2 regions of the Streptomyces sp. NPDC058620 genome follow, and region 2 is predicted to be linked to the other one. Evidence: riboswitches for the same ligand, from Rfam matches in the RefSeq annotation. Region 2 holds a riboswitch; the other holds the start of a gene.
What was found. Region 2 has a riboswitch for cyclic di-AMP ahead of ACFWSK_RS24970 (M23 family metallopeptidase). Riboswitches for the same ligand answer to the same signal wherever they lie in the genome.
Positions count from the first base shown of each region.

Region 1: it holds a riboswitch for cyclic di-AMP, as region 2 does, so the genes downstream of both, ACFWSK_RS01730 (transglycosylase SLT domain-containing protein) here and ACFWSK_RS24970 (M23 family metallopeptidase) in region 2, are expected to answer to the same signal.

Region 1 is NZ_JBHXQO010000001.1:393,200-401,081, forward strand. It holds gene ACFWSK_RS01715 (DUF6296 family protein) at 188-436, opposite strand; gene ACFWSK_RS01720 (PepSY domain-containing protein) at 623-1,513, shown strand; gene ACFWSK_RS01725 (GNAT family N-acetyltransferase) at 1,603-2,103, opposite strand; gene ACFWSK_RS01730 (transglycosylase SLT domain-containing protein) at 2,210-3,028, opposite strand; cyclic di-AMP (ydaO/yuaA leader) riboswitch at 3,033-3,219, opposite strand; gene ACFWSK_RS01735 (hypothetical protein) at 3,573-3,719, opposite strand; partial or broken gene ACFWSK_RS01740 (IS630 family transposase) at 3,788-3,877, shown strand; gene ACFWSK_RS01745 (DUF6069 family protein) at 3,915-4,337, opposite strand; gene ACFWSK_RS01750 (DUF5988 family protein) at 4,516-4,722, opposite strand; gene ACFWSK_RS01755 (ATP-binding protein) at 4,834-6,090, opposite strand; gene ACFWSK_RS01760 (cryptochrome/photolyase family protein) at 6,244-7,623, opposite strand; gene ACFWSK_RS01765 (SDR family oxidoreductase) at 7,697-7,882, opposite strand, start outside.
Region 2 is NZ_JBHXQO010000031.1:41,785-49,666, forward strand. It holds gene ACFWSK_RS24955 (GNAT family N-acetyltransferase) at 1-1,931, opposite strand, end outside; gene ACFWSK_RS24960 (HPr family phosphocarrier protein) at 2,094-2,375, shown strand; gene ACFWSK_RS24965 (GntR family transcriptional regulator) at 2,536-3,240, opposite strand; gene ACFWSK_RS24970 (M23 family metallopeptidase) at 3,452-4,243, opposite strand; cyclic di-AMP (ydaO/yuaA leader) riboswitch at 4,256-4,422, opposite strand; gene ACFWSK_RS24975 (M16 family metallopeptidase) at 4,643-6,025, opposite strand; gene ACFWSK_RS24980 (M16 family metallopeptidase) at 6,052-7,425, opposite strand; gene ACFWSK_RS24985 (DNA topoisomerase (ATP-hydrolyzing) subunit A) at 7,675-7,882, shown strand, end outside.

The DNA.
Region 1 (7,882 bases), on a different contig from region 2:
CAGGTTACGTCTGGGGTACCTGAATGTAAACAGGTTCGGGCAAAGAACGGGCATGAACGGACTTTGGCGCGTCAGGTGTGCAGCACGACAGCTGTGCAGCACGCGCTGTGCAGCACGTCAGCTCCGAGACGCACAGCAGGCCGCGCACCGGGACGCGGGTCGTGTCCCGGTGCGTGTCATGGGCTGCTCAGCGGGTGCGCGGTGCCCCTCCGCTCAGGGGCCGCACCAGCAGGGGGATCCCCGGTACCTGGTGGCCGCCGCTGGCCAGCATGCGAACCTCGCCTCGGTAGCTGATCTCCGCGCGGACGATTCCGGTCTCGTCCTCGTACACCGGGTATCCGCCCGCCCCGGACCGGTCGGTCATCCGGACGACGACCACGTCGTCAGCCGCACCGTGGGTCTGGAATATCAGCTCGTAACTCTCCGGGTAATCCATGAGGGGCCTCCCGACCGGGCGCCGGCGGGAGCCGGTGTCCGTGGCTGTGCCCATCCATTGTTCCGCACCCTCGACCGAGGCGCGCCCGGGGCGGATGGCGGCCAACGGACGGAGCCGCGAGGTCGATCGGGTGACCCGTCCCGTAGGACAACATGACCGGCCGGTGCGGGGGCTAGGGATGCGTGTATGAGCCTTGAATTCCGACGAAAAACCACCGTCTCCCCGCGCGCCCGCCGTCTCCGTACCGCCGCCGGTGCGCTGTGCGCCGTCGTCACCTCCGCGCTGGTCGCGGGCTGCGGGCATGAGGGTGGCGACCAGACAGGGGCGGCTACATCGGAGGCCGCCAAGGTCATCCCGAAGCAGACGACCACTCCCTACGCCAGTCCCTCAGGCAGCCCGACCGGCGGGGCGAAACTGACCGAGGACCAGGCCGAACGCAAGAAGCTCCTCGAAGCCACGAAGGTCACGTTCGACAAGGCGGCCACGACCGCGGTCGGAGCCGTTCCTGACACCAAGCTGGCCGAGCTCGACTTGGAGGGCCTGGACGACGACACCGACCGGCGCACCGACGCGAGCGCGAGCGCTTCGCCGAACGGAAGCGCGAGCCCCGGCGGCACGGCCAGCCCGAGCGGTAGCCCCAGTGGCAGCCCGACCGGAGCGGCCAGCCCCGGTGGAAGTCCGAGTGGCAGCCCCACCGGCAGCGCCTCCCCGAGCGGCAGCCCCACCGGTCCGGTGTGGGTGGCGGAGGTCGTCGAGAAGGACGGGACCGCCCACACCGTCCGTATCGACGCCGTCTCCGGCAAGGTGATCGAGACGGCCGCGGACACCGATCAGGACGCGGCCGACAAGCGTGAGATGGCCGACTGGATCACCAAGGCGAAGCAGACGTCCCAGCAGGCGGCCAAGGTCGCCACGGACAAGCAGAAGGGGAAGGTCACCTCGATCGGCCTGGACACCAACGACGACGACACCCTTGTCTGGGCCGTCGACGTCGTCGCCGCGGACTGGAACAAGAGCGAGTTCGAGGTGGACGCGGCCAGCGGCAAGATCCTCCGCGAGGAGACCGACCGCGACTGACGCGGTCCCCGCGCCGTGGTGGCGGGCCGGATTCCGGCTCGCCACCACCAGCCAGGTGCGGACATCCCGCGCTGTTCCCGTGACCGATGTCAGGGGAGCAGCGCGTCCGCGTCCAGGGGGCGTTCGTAGGAGAGGCCCGGGTGGCCGCCGAGCACGGTCTCGCCGGTGCGTACGAAGCCCGTCCTGGCCAGTACGGCCTGGGAGCCGGCGTTGTCCAGCGTGGTCGAGGCCCGCAGCGCGGTCAGACCGTACTGAGTGACGGCCAGTACGCATACCTGGCGGACGGCGGTCGTGGCCAGGCCCTGCCCGGCGGCCTTCTCGGCGATCCGGTATCCGAGGTCGGCGGAGCCGTCCGCCACGTCCACCAGGTTCACCCGGCCAAGCACCTCGCCGCCCTCGCCCACCAGCACATGGAAATAGCACAGCCCGTCGGCCTGCTCGGCCAGGAGGCTGCTGTGCCGTGCGTCGAACCGTGCGAAGTACTCGTCGCCGCGGTCCGGGACCGAGGCGGCGAAGTAGGCCCGGTTCTCCTGCTCGAAGGCGAGCAGGGCGGCGGCGTGGTCGGGTCTCAGGAGCTGGAGTTCGGGCATGCGTGCGAGTCTTCCATGGTCGGCGCACATGCGGAACTGCCGGGTGGTGAGGGCCTGTCGGACCCTCACCACCCGGCAGTCGTGAACCGCGGCCGGTGCCGGAGTATCAGTAGGCGCCGAAGACGTTGTCGATGGAGCCGTACTTGTCGGCGGCGTAGTTGCACGCCGCGGTGATGTTGGCGACCGGGTCGAAGCTGTCCGTCGACGTACCGGGCACGTGGTACGCCTCGAACGTCGGGTCGATGACCTGGAGAAGGCCCTTGGACGGGGTGCCCGCCGCGGCGTTCGAGTCCCAGTTGTTGACGATCTGCGGGTTGCCCGAGGACTCGCGCATGATGTTGCGGTGGATGCCCTCGTAGGTGCCGGGGATGCCGTGCTCGGCCATGACTGCCAGCGACTCCTTGATCCAGCCGTCGAGGTCGTTCGTGTACGTCGCGGGCTGGGCGGCGGGCGCGGCGGTCTTCGCGGCCAGTGTGCTGGACCGCTCCGAACGGTCCGCGCGGTCGCTGCCCGCAGCCGTGCGGTCGGTGGACGAACCGGAAGCCTTGGCCTCGGACTTGGCGCCAATGGTCAGCTTCAGACCCGGGCGAATAAGCCCAGGATTGTCGCCGATGGCCTTCTCGTTGTCCTTGTAGAGCTTCTGCCAACCGCCATTCAGGGAGTGTCCCTCGGCGATCTTGTGCAGGGAATCACCCTTGATCACGGAATAGCTGGTGATCCCGGCCTTCTGTGCGGTGATTGCCTTGGCAGGAGCGGCTGCCGGCGCACCTGCCTTTTCGGCGGAGAACGATTGCGCGGGCGCGGCGGACGCGGTGGTGGCGCCGATCACCGGAAGGGCGAGAACGGCTCCGCCCGCGGTGATGGCGACGAGACCCCGGGTCAGCGGGCTGGACTTGGTACGACGGTGCTTACCCATCGTGGGCATGGCGAATTCCTCTCCGTCGCCTACGAGGTGAGCTGTCGGGTTCAGGCTGGAGATGCCTGGCCGCAGGTGCATGCGACTTAACCCCAAGCCGTTCCGCATAACGGATCGGCGACTTACCTGGGTCCCCCGCTCCTGCCGGGCGTGGGTGGTCTGGGTTCCCGGACGGCGGCAGGATTCGGCGTTCCATCCGGATTGAGGGTGACCGTAGGCGAGAAAAGCCGAAAGCGACAAGCCCCGAATTCCGGATCACAATTCATTTACAAGATCGATGAACGGGATCGCCGCTGAATTCACCCGGACCGCGGAGTCAACTCTCTTCCCGCAGAAGGGATGCGGGGCACGGATCGGGAAGCTGCCGATCCGTGACGTGACGCTGGCCACTGAGTCCGAAAAGGGCGATTTGCGCGAAGGGGAGTCAGTGCGGTTCGGGTCAAAAGAATGCTATGAGCCATAGAGGACCATTGCCGCTAAAAGTCCGTATTCGCCTTATTTGCTTGGCTTCCGCGCGGCTTGGCCGTTCGGGGTCGGCTGGAACGACCCTCCGTCATCGGCAGGCGGACGCGGCTGCCGTACCGTGCGAGCTGGTCCCACGGCCGGTTGAGGCCGGCGGAACCGTACGGACGCGCGTGACGGTGTCGAGATCGAGGACGTCGACGAGGACCTCCTCGCCCGCGCCGGCCTGCTGGCGCACGATTCCCTCGGGACCGGCGATCGCGCCGGCGCCGATCCCCGCCGGGTCGGCCGCGTTGAGGCTGACACGTCCTGGCCCCCCAACGGTGTGAACGCGCCCGCATCCGAAACGAGAAGGGCATCCGCTGGGGTGGCAGACCACTACCCATCGCCGCCTGACATCCAACCCGGCAAAGGTCGGTTCACGGCCACAGCCCTAGAGGAGCCGGTGGCGGCGGTGGAGCTCCAGAGTGGTGACGACCATCACCCCGAGGGTGATGTGCATCAGGGCCAGGGCGGCGACGGTGCCGCCATCGGCGCCGGACGACAGCGGACCGGCGACCGACAGCAGTGCCAGGCCGCCGCCCAAGTACTGCGCGATCCGCAGGAAGACCAGTTTCCACAGGGACAGCAGCAGGGCGGCGCCCGTCCCGACGACCAGCGGGACGACCGAGGCGCCGATGACGCCCCCGACCGTGATCGGATGCTCTTCGCCGCCGTTGACGATGATGAGCGAGGCATCGGCCAGCTTGGCGACGGCGAGGACGACCAGATTGACGACGACCGCGCAGACCGCCCCGGTGGCCAGCGCCTTCCACCAGGTGAGGCCGGAGCGGTGGACCGGGGGTGCGTCAGACACTGCGGGGCCGGGGTTCTGAACCGTATTGCTCGACATGGGGCTTCTCCGATGTGTGAAGTGCTGCGCCGCCACTGGCCGCCAGTGGTGCGTACGAGTAGCCTCCAACCTGAACCGCGCTTGAGGTCAAGAGCCGTCTGTGCGACATCCCGTGGTACGACGAGAGCAGGCCCGCTGTCGACTAACCGGGTACTTCCGTGCGCTCCCACCATTCGTAGACGGGCAACTGGCCCTCGGAGGTTTCCTTCTGACGGTCGGTCGCCTTGAAGTGTTCGTACCCGCCTCGGAACGGGACCTTGACGTCCGGCCCGGGTCCGGTGACGGAGACGATCCGCTCGGGAAGGTCGTCGGGGCCGCCTTCTAGGGCTGCTTTCGTTGCGTTGGCCATGGGGAAAGTCTGCCCGGAGAGCTGCCCGGCTCCTCCATGACGCGCCGAGGTCACGGCATCGTGCGCCGGAGGGGCAGGGGGCCCGGGATGACGGGCAGCTCCGGTATCGGCTCAGGTGCGGGCGTGCGTGGTGATGTCGGCGGTGAACTCGGCGATGACGGCAGGGGTGACGGTCGGCCGGCACTGGCCGAGGGCGGCGAGATAGTCGTCGGTGTCCGCACCGGCCTCGGCGACGTCGCGTTCGAAGGCGGCCTGGGCCGCGGTCCGGGCCGCGTGCTCGATGTCGGCCGGGGTGAACAGCTCGCTCGCCGCGACCAGCGCGTCCACGTCGACGTCGTCCCGCCGGGCCGAATGGCGTGACCAGATCGCCGCCCGCGCCGCCGCGTCCGGGGTGCCGATCGGCACCAGGTAGTCGAAGCGCCCCGGACGGAGGAAGGCCGGGTCCAGTGAGCGGATGGAGTTGGTGGCGCACACCAGTAGCCGCTCGTCCCGTTCACGGAAGCCGGGGATGAGCTTGAGGAGTTCATTGGTGACGCCGTGCAGGCCGGGCTCCGGGCGCTCTCCGCGTACGGGAGCTATCTCCTCGACCTCGTCGATGAAGACCAGCACCCGTTCCAGTTCCGCGATCCGGGCGAAGGCCGTGCGCAGTGCGGCGGCGAGATTGCCCTCGTCGGCAAGGCGGGACGGCAGCAGTTCGACGAAGGGCCAGCCGAGGCGTGAGGCGATGGCCCGGGCGAAGGTGGTCTTGCCGGTCCCCGGCGGACCGAACAGGGTGATGGCGCGGGGCGGGAGGACCCCGTGCCGGGCCGCACGCTCCGGTTCGGCGAGGGGCATGACGACACGGCGCTCGATGAGGCTCTTCTCCGCCTCCATGCCCGCCACCCTGTCCCACAGATCACCGGACAGCACCCTGCCGCCCAGTTCCTCCAGGAGATCGGCCGGGGTGCCCGTGGCCGGTTCCGCCTTCTCGAAATAGGCGACGGCGGGCCGCCGTGTGTACCCGGCCTTGCGCAGCCCCTCGCCGAGCAGTTCCTCCTCCGCCAGCACGTAGGCGATCCGGCGCACCCGCGCCTCGATCAGCCGGCGTTCGAGCTCCACCAGCAGCGCGCTGGCCAGGCCCCGGCCGCGCCAGGCCGGTTCGATGGCGATCCGCATCACCCAGGCCCGGCCCCCCGACACATGCGCCAGTGCGGCGCCGATGGGCCGCCCGCGGTGGACGGCCACCACCGCGGGCTGGCGGGACGTCAGTGCGCTGATGCACTCGGCGAGGGAGAAGACGGACTCCTGGCCGAGGCCCGCCGTCGTATCGATGAGATGGACTACTGCCGCCAGATCGTCCTCGCGGTAGTCATGGATGAGCCAGTTCACGTGCCGCTCCTCGCCTCGGGGTGGTCCCGGAGACGCTAGATCCCCAGCGGCCGGCCGTCGTGCGCCGTCGAGGACAACACCACGGCCGCAGTCGTACGAAAGGGAAACGGTACGAGCGGTGGATTCCGGGTACGGGGCGGGGCTGCGGGAGCCTCACGCCAGGTCGCGCGCCTCCTTGAACCGGGCGAGCCCCTCCGCCAGTCCCACGACGGGCTCCGGGTAGGCGTACCGGGCCCGCGCCGGGCCGGGCAGCTTCCACGGCTCGTGCACCGCACCGCCCTCGATGCCCGTCAGCTCGGGCACCCAACGGCGCACGTACGTGCCGTCGGGGTCGTACCGCTTGCCCTGGAGTACGGGGTTGAGTACGCGATTGGGCCGGCTGTCCGTGCCCGTTCCCGCCACCCACTGCCAGTTGAGCTGGTTGTTCGCGACATCGCCGTCCACCAGCAGGCGGAGGAAGTGCCGGGCGCCGATCCGCCAGTCGACGTACAGGGTCTTGGCGAGGAAACTCGCGGTGAGCAGGCGTCCGCGGTTGTGCATCCATCCCTCGTGGCGCAGTTGGCGCATGGCGGCGTCCACCACCGGATAACCGGTCCGGCCCTCCTGCCAGGCGGCGATGTCGCCGGCCGCGGACCGCTCGGTGCGCCACCGGTCCCGCCGTGTCCGGTAGTCGGCGTGCGCGGCCGCCGGGCGGGCGGCCATGACCTGGTGGTGGAAGTCCCGCCAGCACAGCTGGCGTACGAAGGCGTCGGCGCCCGCTCCGCCCGTCGTACGGGCCCGGTGGATCAGCTCGACGGGGGAGAGGGTTCCGAAGTGCAGGTCGGGGGAGAGCCGTGAGGTGGCATCGCCCGCCAGATCGTCGTGGCGGTCCTCGTACTCCGCGATCCCGTCGCGGTACCACGCGGCGAACCGCTTCCGTGCCTCGGTCTCGCCACCCCGGGCCAGTCCTTCGGCGACACCCGGCACGGCCGTACGCGAGGGAACGGCCTCCGAGCCGGGACCGCGCGGCACGCGCACCGTGCGGGGGGCCGCGAACACCTCCCGCACGGGCTGCCCGGACCACCGCCGGAAGTACGGCGTGAACACCGCGAAGTGGTCGGAACCCGAACCGGCCGGGGTCAGCGCGCCCGGGGCGACGGCCGTGACCACCGCGTCATGGACGTGCAGTCGGCACCCCTGCGATTCCAGGGCGGTGCGGAGCCCCTCCTCGCGCAGGTGTGCGTACGCGGTGACTCCCGCCGCCAGGTACACGTCCCGGGCCCCCGCCTCGGCGGCCACGCGGCACACCTCCTCGGCCGGCACGCCCGAGCGGATCACCAGACGTCCGCCGCGGTCGCGGAGGCCGGCGTCGAGGTCGGCGAGGCAGTCGGCGAGGAAGGCGCGGCGGTTGGGCACACCGAAGCCCACGTCCGCGATGTGTTCGTCGAGGACGAACAGCGGCACCACCTCGTCCGCCGCCGCGAGTGCCGCGTGCAGGGGCGGATTGTCGTGCAGCCGCAGATTGGAGGTGAACAGGACGACTGCGACGGTCATGGGGGTACCTCTGACAGGAGTCGGAGCGGAACGCTGACACCTTCCGTCCCGCCGCACTCCTTGGTTGCGGCGTTCAGTCAAGTGCCGTGGATTTCACCCGTGTGGGTGCGGCGACCTTGGTGGCCGCGCGCGCGATGTTGCGGGCCATGCCACCGAAGACGACGGCGTGGAAGGGGGACACGCTCCACCAGTAGGCGTGGCCCAGCAGGCCGCGCGGGTGGAACAGGGCACGCTGGCGGTAGTGCGACCGGCCGTCGGC
Region 2 (7,882 bases):
GTGACCGCGGCATCCCGGACGGGGGGCGCCGTCCGGGCTCCTGTGCGGGCGGGAGCGACCGTGCCGGCGGCCGCCGCCAGGGCCTCGGCGAGGCCGCCGATCTCCACGTGGACCACCGCGACGGGCTTGGCGGGACCGGTGGCCGCCGCTTCGCGCAGAGCCGCGGCCAGGACCTCGCCGTCGCCCGTCTCCGCCTCGCCGTTCTCCCCCACCCAGGGGATCGCGGTCACGATCACGGCGTCGCAGGTCTGGTCGCCGAGCGCCTCGGCCAGCGCGTCCCGGAAGTCCTGCGGGCTCGCCGCGGTGGTCAGGTCCCGGGGAGGGCGCGGGCGCAGTCCCTCAGCGAGGCAGGCGTCGTACGTGAGCAGGCCCAGCGACTCCGAGTTCCCGAGGATCGCGACCCGGGGGCCGGCCGGGAGCGGCTGGCCGGCGAGGAGCAGACCCGCGTCGACCATCTCCGTCACCGTGTCGACGCGGATCACGCCCGCCTGCCGCATCAGCGCGGAGACCGTGGCGTCGGGAATGCGGCTCACGGGCACGGCGTGGCCGGGCGGGTTGGTACCGCTGTGCCGGGCGCCCTTCACCACGACGACGGGCTTCACGGCCGCGGTCCGCCGTGCGAGGCGGGTGAACTTGCGCGGGTTGCCCAGCGATTCGAGGTAGAGGAGGGCGACATCGGTGTCCTGGTCCTCGTACCAGTACTGGAGGAAGTCGTTCCCCGAGACATCGGCCCGGTTGCCCGCCGAGATGAACGTGGACAGGCCGGCGCCGCGCCGGTGGAGGCCGGCGAGCAGCGCGATGCCGATCGCGCCCGACTGGGTGAAGAGCCCGATGCGGCCGCGGGCGGGCGACTCGGGGGCGAGGGAGGCGTTCAGCCGGACCGCTTCGGAGGTGTTGATGATGCCGAAGGCGTTCGGGCCGATGATCCGCATGCCGTACGAGCGTGCCTGGCGGACGAGTTCGCGCTGCCGCTCCCGCCCTTCGGCGCCCTGTTCGGCGTACCCGGCGGAGAGGACGACGAGGCCCCGGACGCCGTGCTCACCGCAGTCGGCGACGGCCTCGGGCACCCGGTCCGCGGGCACGGCGAGGACCGCGAGGTCGACCTGCTCGTCGATCTCGCCGACGGACCGGTGCGTGGGAACGCCGTCGATCTCGGTCGTACCTGCGTCGAAGGCCCGGTTCACGGCGTACGTACGTCCGGTGTAGCCGGAACCGAGGAGGTTGCGCAGCACGGTGCGGCCGACCCCGCCGGGGGTGCGGCCGGTGCCGACGACGGCGACGGAGCCGGGGGCGAGGAGCCGCTGCACCGACCGCGACTCGGCGCGCTGCTCGCGGCCGCGCTGGACCGCGAGGGACTCGGCGGTCGGTTCGAGGTCGAGCGTGAGGTGGACGGAGCCGTCCTCGAAGCTGCGCCGCTGGGTGTAGCCGGCATCCCGGAACACCTTGATCATCTTGTTGTTCGCGGGCAGTACCTCGGCGGCGAAGCGGCGGATGCCCCTCTCGCGGGCGACCGCGGCGATGTGTTCGAGGAGCGCGGAGGCCACCCCGCGGCCCTGGTGGGCGTCCTGGACGAGGAAGGCGACCTCGGCCTCGTCGGCGGGGGCGGTGGCGGGGCGTCCCCGCTCGTCGATGCGGTCGTAGCGCACGGTGGCGATGAACTCGCCGCCGGTCGTGACGGCGAGACCGACCCGGTCGACGTAGTCGTGATGGGTGAAGCGGTGCACGTCCTTGGCGGAGAGACGCGGATAGGGAGCGAAGAAGCGGTAGTACTTCGACTCGTCGGAGACCTGCTCGTAGAAGCTGACCAGCCGCTCGGCGTCGTCGGTGGTGATCGGTCTGATGCGCGCGGTGCCACCGTCGCGGAGCACCACGTCCGCTTCCCAGTGGTCGGGGTACGCGTGATGCGGACTCTGCTCCGGCGTGGGCTGCATGGGCAAAGCCTACGGCTGACGCACCGGTCGCGGAGGGATCGGGGCCGGGGCAGTCTGAGGGTGCTCGACCGGCCGCAGCGACTGGGCCCGGGACCGGGCACAGCAGTGCGCACTGCATGAGAGACTGGTCTAGACAACCATTGATTCGTGAAGGGCAGAACCATGGCTGAGCGCCGCGTCAACGTCGGTTGGGCCGAGGGCCTGCACGCCCGCCCCGCTTCCATCTTCGTCCGTGCCGCCACGGCCTCCGGCGTCCCTGTGACGATCGCCAGGGCCGACGGCAACCCGGTGAACGCGGCGTCGATGCTCGCGGTTCTCGGCCTGGGCGCCACCGGCGGCGAGGAGATCGTGCTCGCGTCCGAGGCGGACAACGCCGAAGCCGCTCTGGACCGCCTGGCCAAGCTGGTCGCCGAGGGGCTCGAGGAGCTTCCGGAGACGGTCTGATCCCAGTCGAATCCGACCGGAATCAATTCTGCGACGAAGTCGCGGCATCCCTCTGCGGATGCCGCGACTTCTCCGTTTCCGGAAACGCACCGGCGGGCTCGAATTCGAGCAGCACAAAGAAAGCCCCGCTGAATTACCTTCTTTGTATACGGCGCAATTGTTAATGTCGGACGCCCGCGATGTTTACGACATGTTGCGAAGTGCTCACCCGGGGCGGCAGGGGGCTTCGCCCCGGCCGGTCCGGGCGGCGCAGCCGATGGGCCGCGATCGCCCGCTCGGCGTGCTGGACGGCCAGCGCCCTGGCCCGGTCCGCGTCACCACGGGCGACCGCGTCCACGAGCGCACCGTGCTCGGCCCAGGACTCCGCGGGCCGTGCGGGCTGCTCGACCGCGTACATCCAGGCGATCTTGTGCCGTAGCTGGGTGAGCAGCGCGATCAGCCCGGGGCTGCCCGAAGCCTGCGCGAGCGTCTCGTGGAACCAGCCGCCCAGTGCGCGCAGATCCTCGCCCTCGCCCCGCCGCACCCGCTCCTGCCCCAGCCTGACCAGGCCGCGCAGCACCTTGAGGTGCGCATCGGTGCGCCGCTGAGCGGCGCGCGCCGCGCCGAGCGGCTCCAGGAGCATCCGGACCTCCAGGAGGTCGGCGGCCTCCTGCTCGGTGGGCTCGGCCACGCACGCGCCGGCATGCCGGCGCGTGACGACGAAGCCCTCGGACTCCAGCGTGCGCAGCGCCTCGCGCACCGGGACGCGCGAGACCCCGTAACGACGCGCGAGCAACTCCTCGGTGAGGCGGCTGCCGCGATCGAAGACACCGGAGACGATGTCGTCACGGATTGCCGTGCATACCGAATGCGCGGGAATGCGCATGTCCGAACCTCCGCCTTAATCCCCGCGAAACGCGGCCGATCGACGCCTGTTCTGCGACTCTATTGCAATGAGCCCGAATTTCCGACGGCAGAGTGGAATCCAGGTATATCTTCTGGCCACGGAAGGCTTCGGCGAACAGCGTCCGGGCGATACGCCGAAGGCCCCGGCGGGAGCCGGGGCCTTCGGGAAGTGCGGGGGTGCGGCGCGTGGGTCAGACGTTCACGCCGTGCGCGCGCAGGTACGCGACAGGGTCCATGTCGGAGCCGTACTCGGGGGTGGTCCGGGCCTCGAAGTGGAGGTGCGGCCCGGTGGAGTTGCCGGTCGAGCCGGAGATGCCTATCTGCTGCCCGGAGGTGACGCCCTGGCCGACGGAGACGCCGATCGAGGAGAGGTGGCCGTACTGGGTGTACGTGCCGTCCGCCATCCGGAGCACGATGTTGTTGCCGTAGGCACCGCCCCAGCCGGCCTCGACGACCGTACCGGCGCCGACGGCGACGACGGAGGAGCCGGAAGCGGCGCGGAAGTCGACACCCGAGTGGCTGCCGGAGGACCAGAGGGAGCCGCCGGACTTGTAGCCGGTGGTGACGTAGGAGCCGGCGACCGGCAGGTGGAACGAGTTCAGCCGCTCGCGCTCGGCCGCGCGGGCGGCGCGGGCCTCGGCCTCGCGGGCCTCCGCGGCACGGGCCTTCGCCTCGCGCTCGGCCTCGGCCTTGGCCTTCGCCCTGGCTTCCGCCTTCGCCTTGGCCTTCGCGGCGGCCTCGGCCTGCTGCTCCTGGACCTTCGCCTGGGCGGCGATCTGGTCGGCGAGGGTGCCGCCGATGGCGACGACCTGGGTCAGGCCGGTGTCGCTGACGGTGCGGGCCTCGTCCGCGGCGAGGGCCGGAGAGGCCATCCCGCCGATGACGCCGGTGGTGGCCAGAGCCGCGATGCCGGCGACCTGAGCGCTCTTGCGCGTCAGACGGCTCGGGGCACGGTGCTTCCCGGTGGCACGGGTGAACGCCATGGAGGGGCTGATCCTTTCCTTCCTTCTCGCCTACCGGGTTAGCTGACGGGTTCGGAGCAGGAAGGTCTCCTACGGACTTCTCCGCCCCTGAGAGCGCAGACGTCCGATTCACCCCAGGGACTTCGTGGGTCCCCGGCTCCCCAGGCTCGCGCCTGACGGGGACTCGGCGATGGCTGCCCGGCGCCACGGACGCGGCATACGCATGACGGACAGCGGAGCCGACGCTAAACGGGGCAACTTTCAATCACCAAACGGACAGCCTGATTTGTCGTACATCCCACAGGGCAGATGGGGAGCCCTTGTATCAAAATCGGACAAAAAGCAGGGACCCCGGTGGCGAGTTGCCCACCGGGGTCCCTTTTGTGCTCTTTGCGCCTCCGTCGGAGAACGGACCGCCCGTCAGCCGCTGACGACCGACACCTCGCCGATACCCAGGGCGCGGACGGGGTCCGCGATCTGGGAGGCGTCACCGACGAGCACCGTGACCAGCCGGTCCACGGGGAAGGCGTTGACCACGGCGGCCGTCGCCTCGACCGTGCCCGTCTCGGCCAGGCGCGCGTACAGCTGCGCCTGGAAGTCGTCCGGGAGGTGCTGCTCGACCTGGTCGGCGAGGGTGGCCGCCACGGAGGCCGCCGTCTCGAACTTCAGCGGGGCGACGCCCACGAGGTTCTGCACGGCCGTCTCGCGCTCGGCGTCGGTCAGCCCGTCGGCCGCCAGGGTCCGCAGCACCTTCCAGAGATCGTCCAGCGCCGGTCCCGTGGACTCCGTGTCCACCGAGCCGCTGATGGCGAGCATCGCCGCCCCGGTGCGCCCGGAGGAGGAGCCGGGAGCCGTGGAGCGCATTACCTGCGCGAAGGCGCGTACGCCGTAGGTGTAGCCCTTCTCCTCGCGCAGCACGCGGTCCAGCCGCGAGGTGAGGGTGCCACCCAGGCAGTACGTGCCGAGGACCTGGGCCGGCCAGACACTGTCGTGCCGGTCGGCGCCGATGCGGCCGATCAGCAGCTGCGTCTGCACAGCGCCGGGACGGTCCACGATCACCACGCGGCCGCGGTCGTCGGCGGTGATGGGCGGGACCGGGCGGGGCTCGGCGGAGTTGCCCGACCAGTCACCGACGGTGTCGGCGAGGAGCGCGTCCACGTCGACCCCGGTGAGGTCGCCGACGATGACCAGCGTCGCGGTGGACGGACGGATGTGCGCGTCGTAGAAGGCACGCACGGCCGTGGCGTCGATCCGGCCCACCGTCTCCTCGGTGCCCTGGCGCGGACGCGACATCCGCGCCGTGGCGGGGAACAGCTCCTTGGAGAGCTGCTTGGCCGCCCGGCGGCCGGGGTTGGCCTGCTCGTGCGGGATCTCGTCGAGGCGGTTGCCCACGAGACGCTCGATCTCGCTCTCTGAGAAGGCGGGCGCCCGCAGCGCTTCGGCGATCAGCCCGAGCGCCTTGGCCAGCCGGGAGACCGGGACCTCCAGGGAGACCCGGACACCGGGGTGGTCGGCGTGCGCGTCGAGGGTCGCACCGCAGCGTTCCAGCTCCGCGGCGAACTCCTCGGCGGAGCGCTTGTCCGTGCCCTCGGACAGGGCGCGCGCCATGATCGTGGCCACGCCGTCGAGGCCCTCGGGCTCCGCGTCCAGCGGCGCGTCCAGGAAGATCTCCACCGCGACCACCTGCTGCCCGGGGCGGTGGCAGCGCAGCACGGTGAGGCCGTTGGGCAGGGAGCCGCGCTCGGGCGCGGGGAAGGCCCAGGGCCTGGCCACGCCCGCGGTCGGCTGCGGGTGGTACTCCATCGCTACTCCAGTCACAGCGGCGTCGCTCACTGCTCCGCCCCTTCGTGCGTGCCGGTACCGGCTTCGGTGGCGTCGTCGGCCTCGGCGTCGGCCGGCGCTTCGATCGGTTCGTAGACCAGGACCGCGCGGTTGTCGGGGCGCAGGCATGCCTTGGCGGCCGCCTGGACCTCCTCCGCGGTGACGTCGAGAACCCGCTCCACGGCCGTCAGGGCCAGCTGCGGGTCGCCGAACAGCACGGCGTACCGGCACAGTTCGTCAGCGCGGCCCTCGACCGTACCGAGCCGGTCCAGCCACTCGCGCTCCAACTGCGCCTGGGCCCGCTCCATTTCCTCGGGCGTGGGGCCCTCGGCGGCGAACCTGGCCAGTTCCTCGTCGACCGCGGCCTCGATCTCCGGCACCTCGACGCCGCCGGACGTCTTGACGTCCAGCCAGCCGAGCGAGGGCGCCCCGGACAGCCTCAGCAGCCCGAACCCGGCGGCCACCGCCGTACGGTCGCGGCGGACCAGCCGGTTGTGCAGCCGGGAGGACTCGCCGCCGCCGAGTACGGTCAGCGCCAGGTCCGCGGCGTCGCACTCGCGGGTGCCGTCGTGCGGCAGCCGGTAGGCGGCCATCAGCGCGCGCGCCGGGACCTCCGCGTGAACCACTTCGCGCAGCTGCTCACCGATGATGCCAGGCAGCGTCCCGTCACGCGGCGGCTGCTTGCCGTCGTGCGCCGGGATGGACCCGAAGTACTTCTGGACCCAGGCGAGCGTCTCCTCGGGGTCGATGTCACCGACCACCGAGAGCACCGCGTTGTTGGGCGCGTAGTACGTACGGAAGAACGTACGGGCGTCCTCCAGGGTCGCGGCGTCCAGGTCGGCCATCGAGCCGATCGGGGTGTGGTGGTACGGGTGGCCCTCCGGGTAGGCGAGGGCCGTCAGCTTCTCGAAGGCCGTGCCGTACGGAACGTTGTCGTAGCGCTGGCGACGTTCGTTCTTCACGACGTCGCGCTGGTTCTCCATGGACTCCTCGTCGAGCGCGGCGAGGAGCGAGCCCATGCGGTCGGCCTCCAGCCAGAGCGCGAGCTCCAGCTGGTGCGTGGGCATGACCTCGAAGTAGTTGGTCCGCTCGAAGCTGGTCGTGCCGTTCAGCGAACCACCGGCTCCCTGTACGAGCTCGAAGTGCCCGTTCCCCTTGACCTGGCCCGAGCCCTGGAACATCAGGTGCTCGAAGAGGTGAGCCAGGCCGGTACGCCCCTTGACCTCGTGGCGTGAACCGACGTCGTACCAGAGACAGACCGCGGCGACCGGGGTCAGATGGTCCTCCGAGAGCACCACACGCAGGCCGTTGGCCAGGCGGTGCTCGGTCGCTGTTCTGCCGCCGGAGCCGGCCTGAGCTGTGGCCGTGTGACCCATGGGCATGTACGTCCCTTCGATCGCGATACAGGTTTTCCTGCCAGACCTGCCACTCTAAGCAAGCGCACCGACACCTGGCGAAGTTCCCGATCCGTGGATGTTGTCGTAGATGCTGCCGTAAACGGTGCCTCCCGCGGGGCCCGCAGGACCGCTTCGGACGGGTCGAGGTCGGCGTTGTCAGTGCGGCGGTCCACAATGGTCCGCGTCAGAACCTTGGGTTGCCCGAACAGAATCCGTGAAGGAGTCGCAGCAGCGATGGCCCGCCGCAGCACGAAGACCCCGCCGCCGGACGACTTCGAGGAGAGAATCCTCGATATCGACGTCGTCGACGAAATGCAGGGCTCCTTCCTCGAGTACGCCTACTCGGTGATCTACTCAAGGGCCCTGCCCGACGCCCGCGACGGCATGAAGCCGGTGCACCGCCGCATCGTGTCCCAGATGAACGAGATGGGGCTCCGCCCCG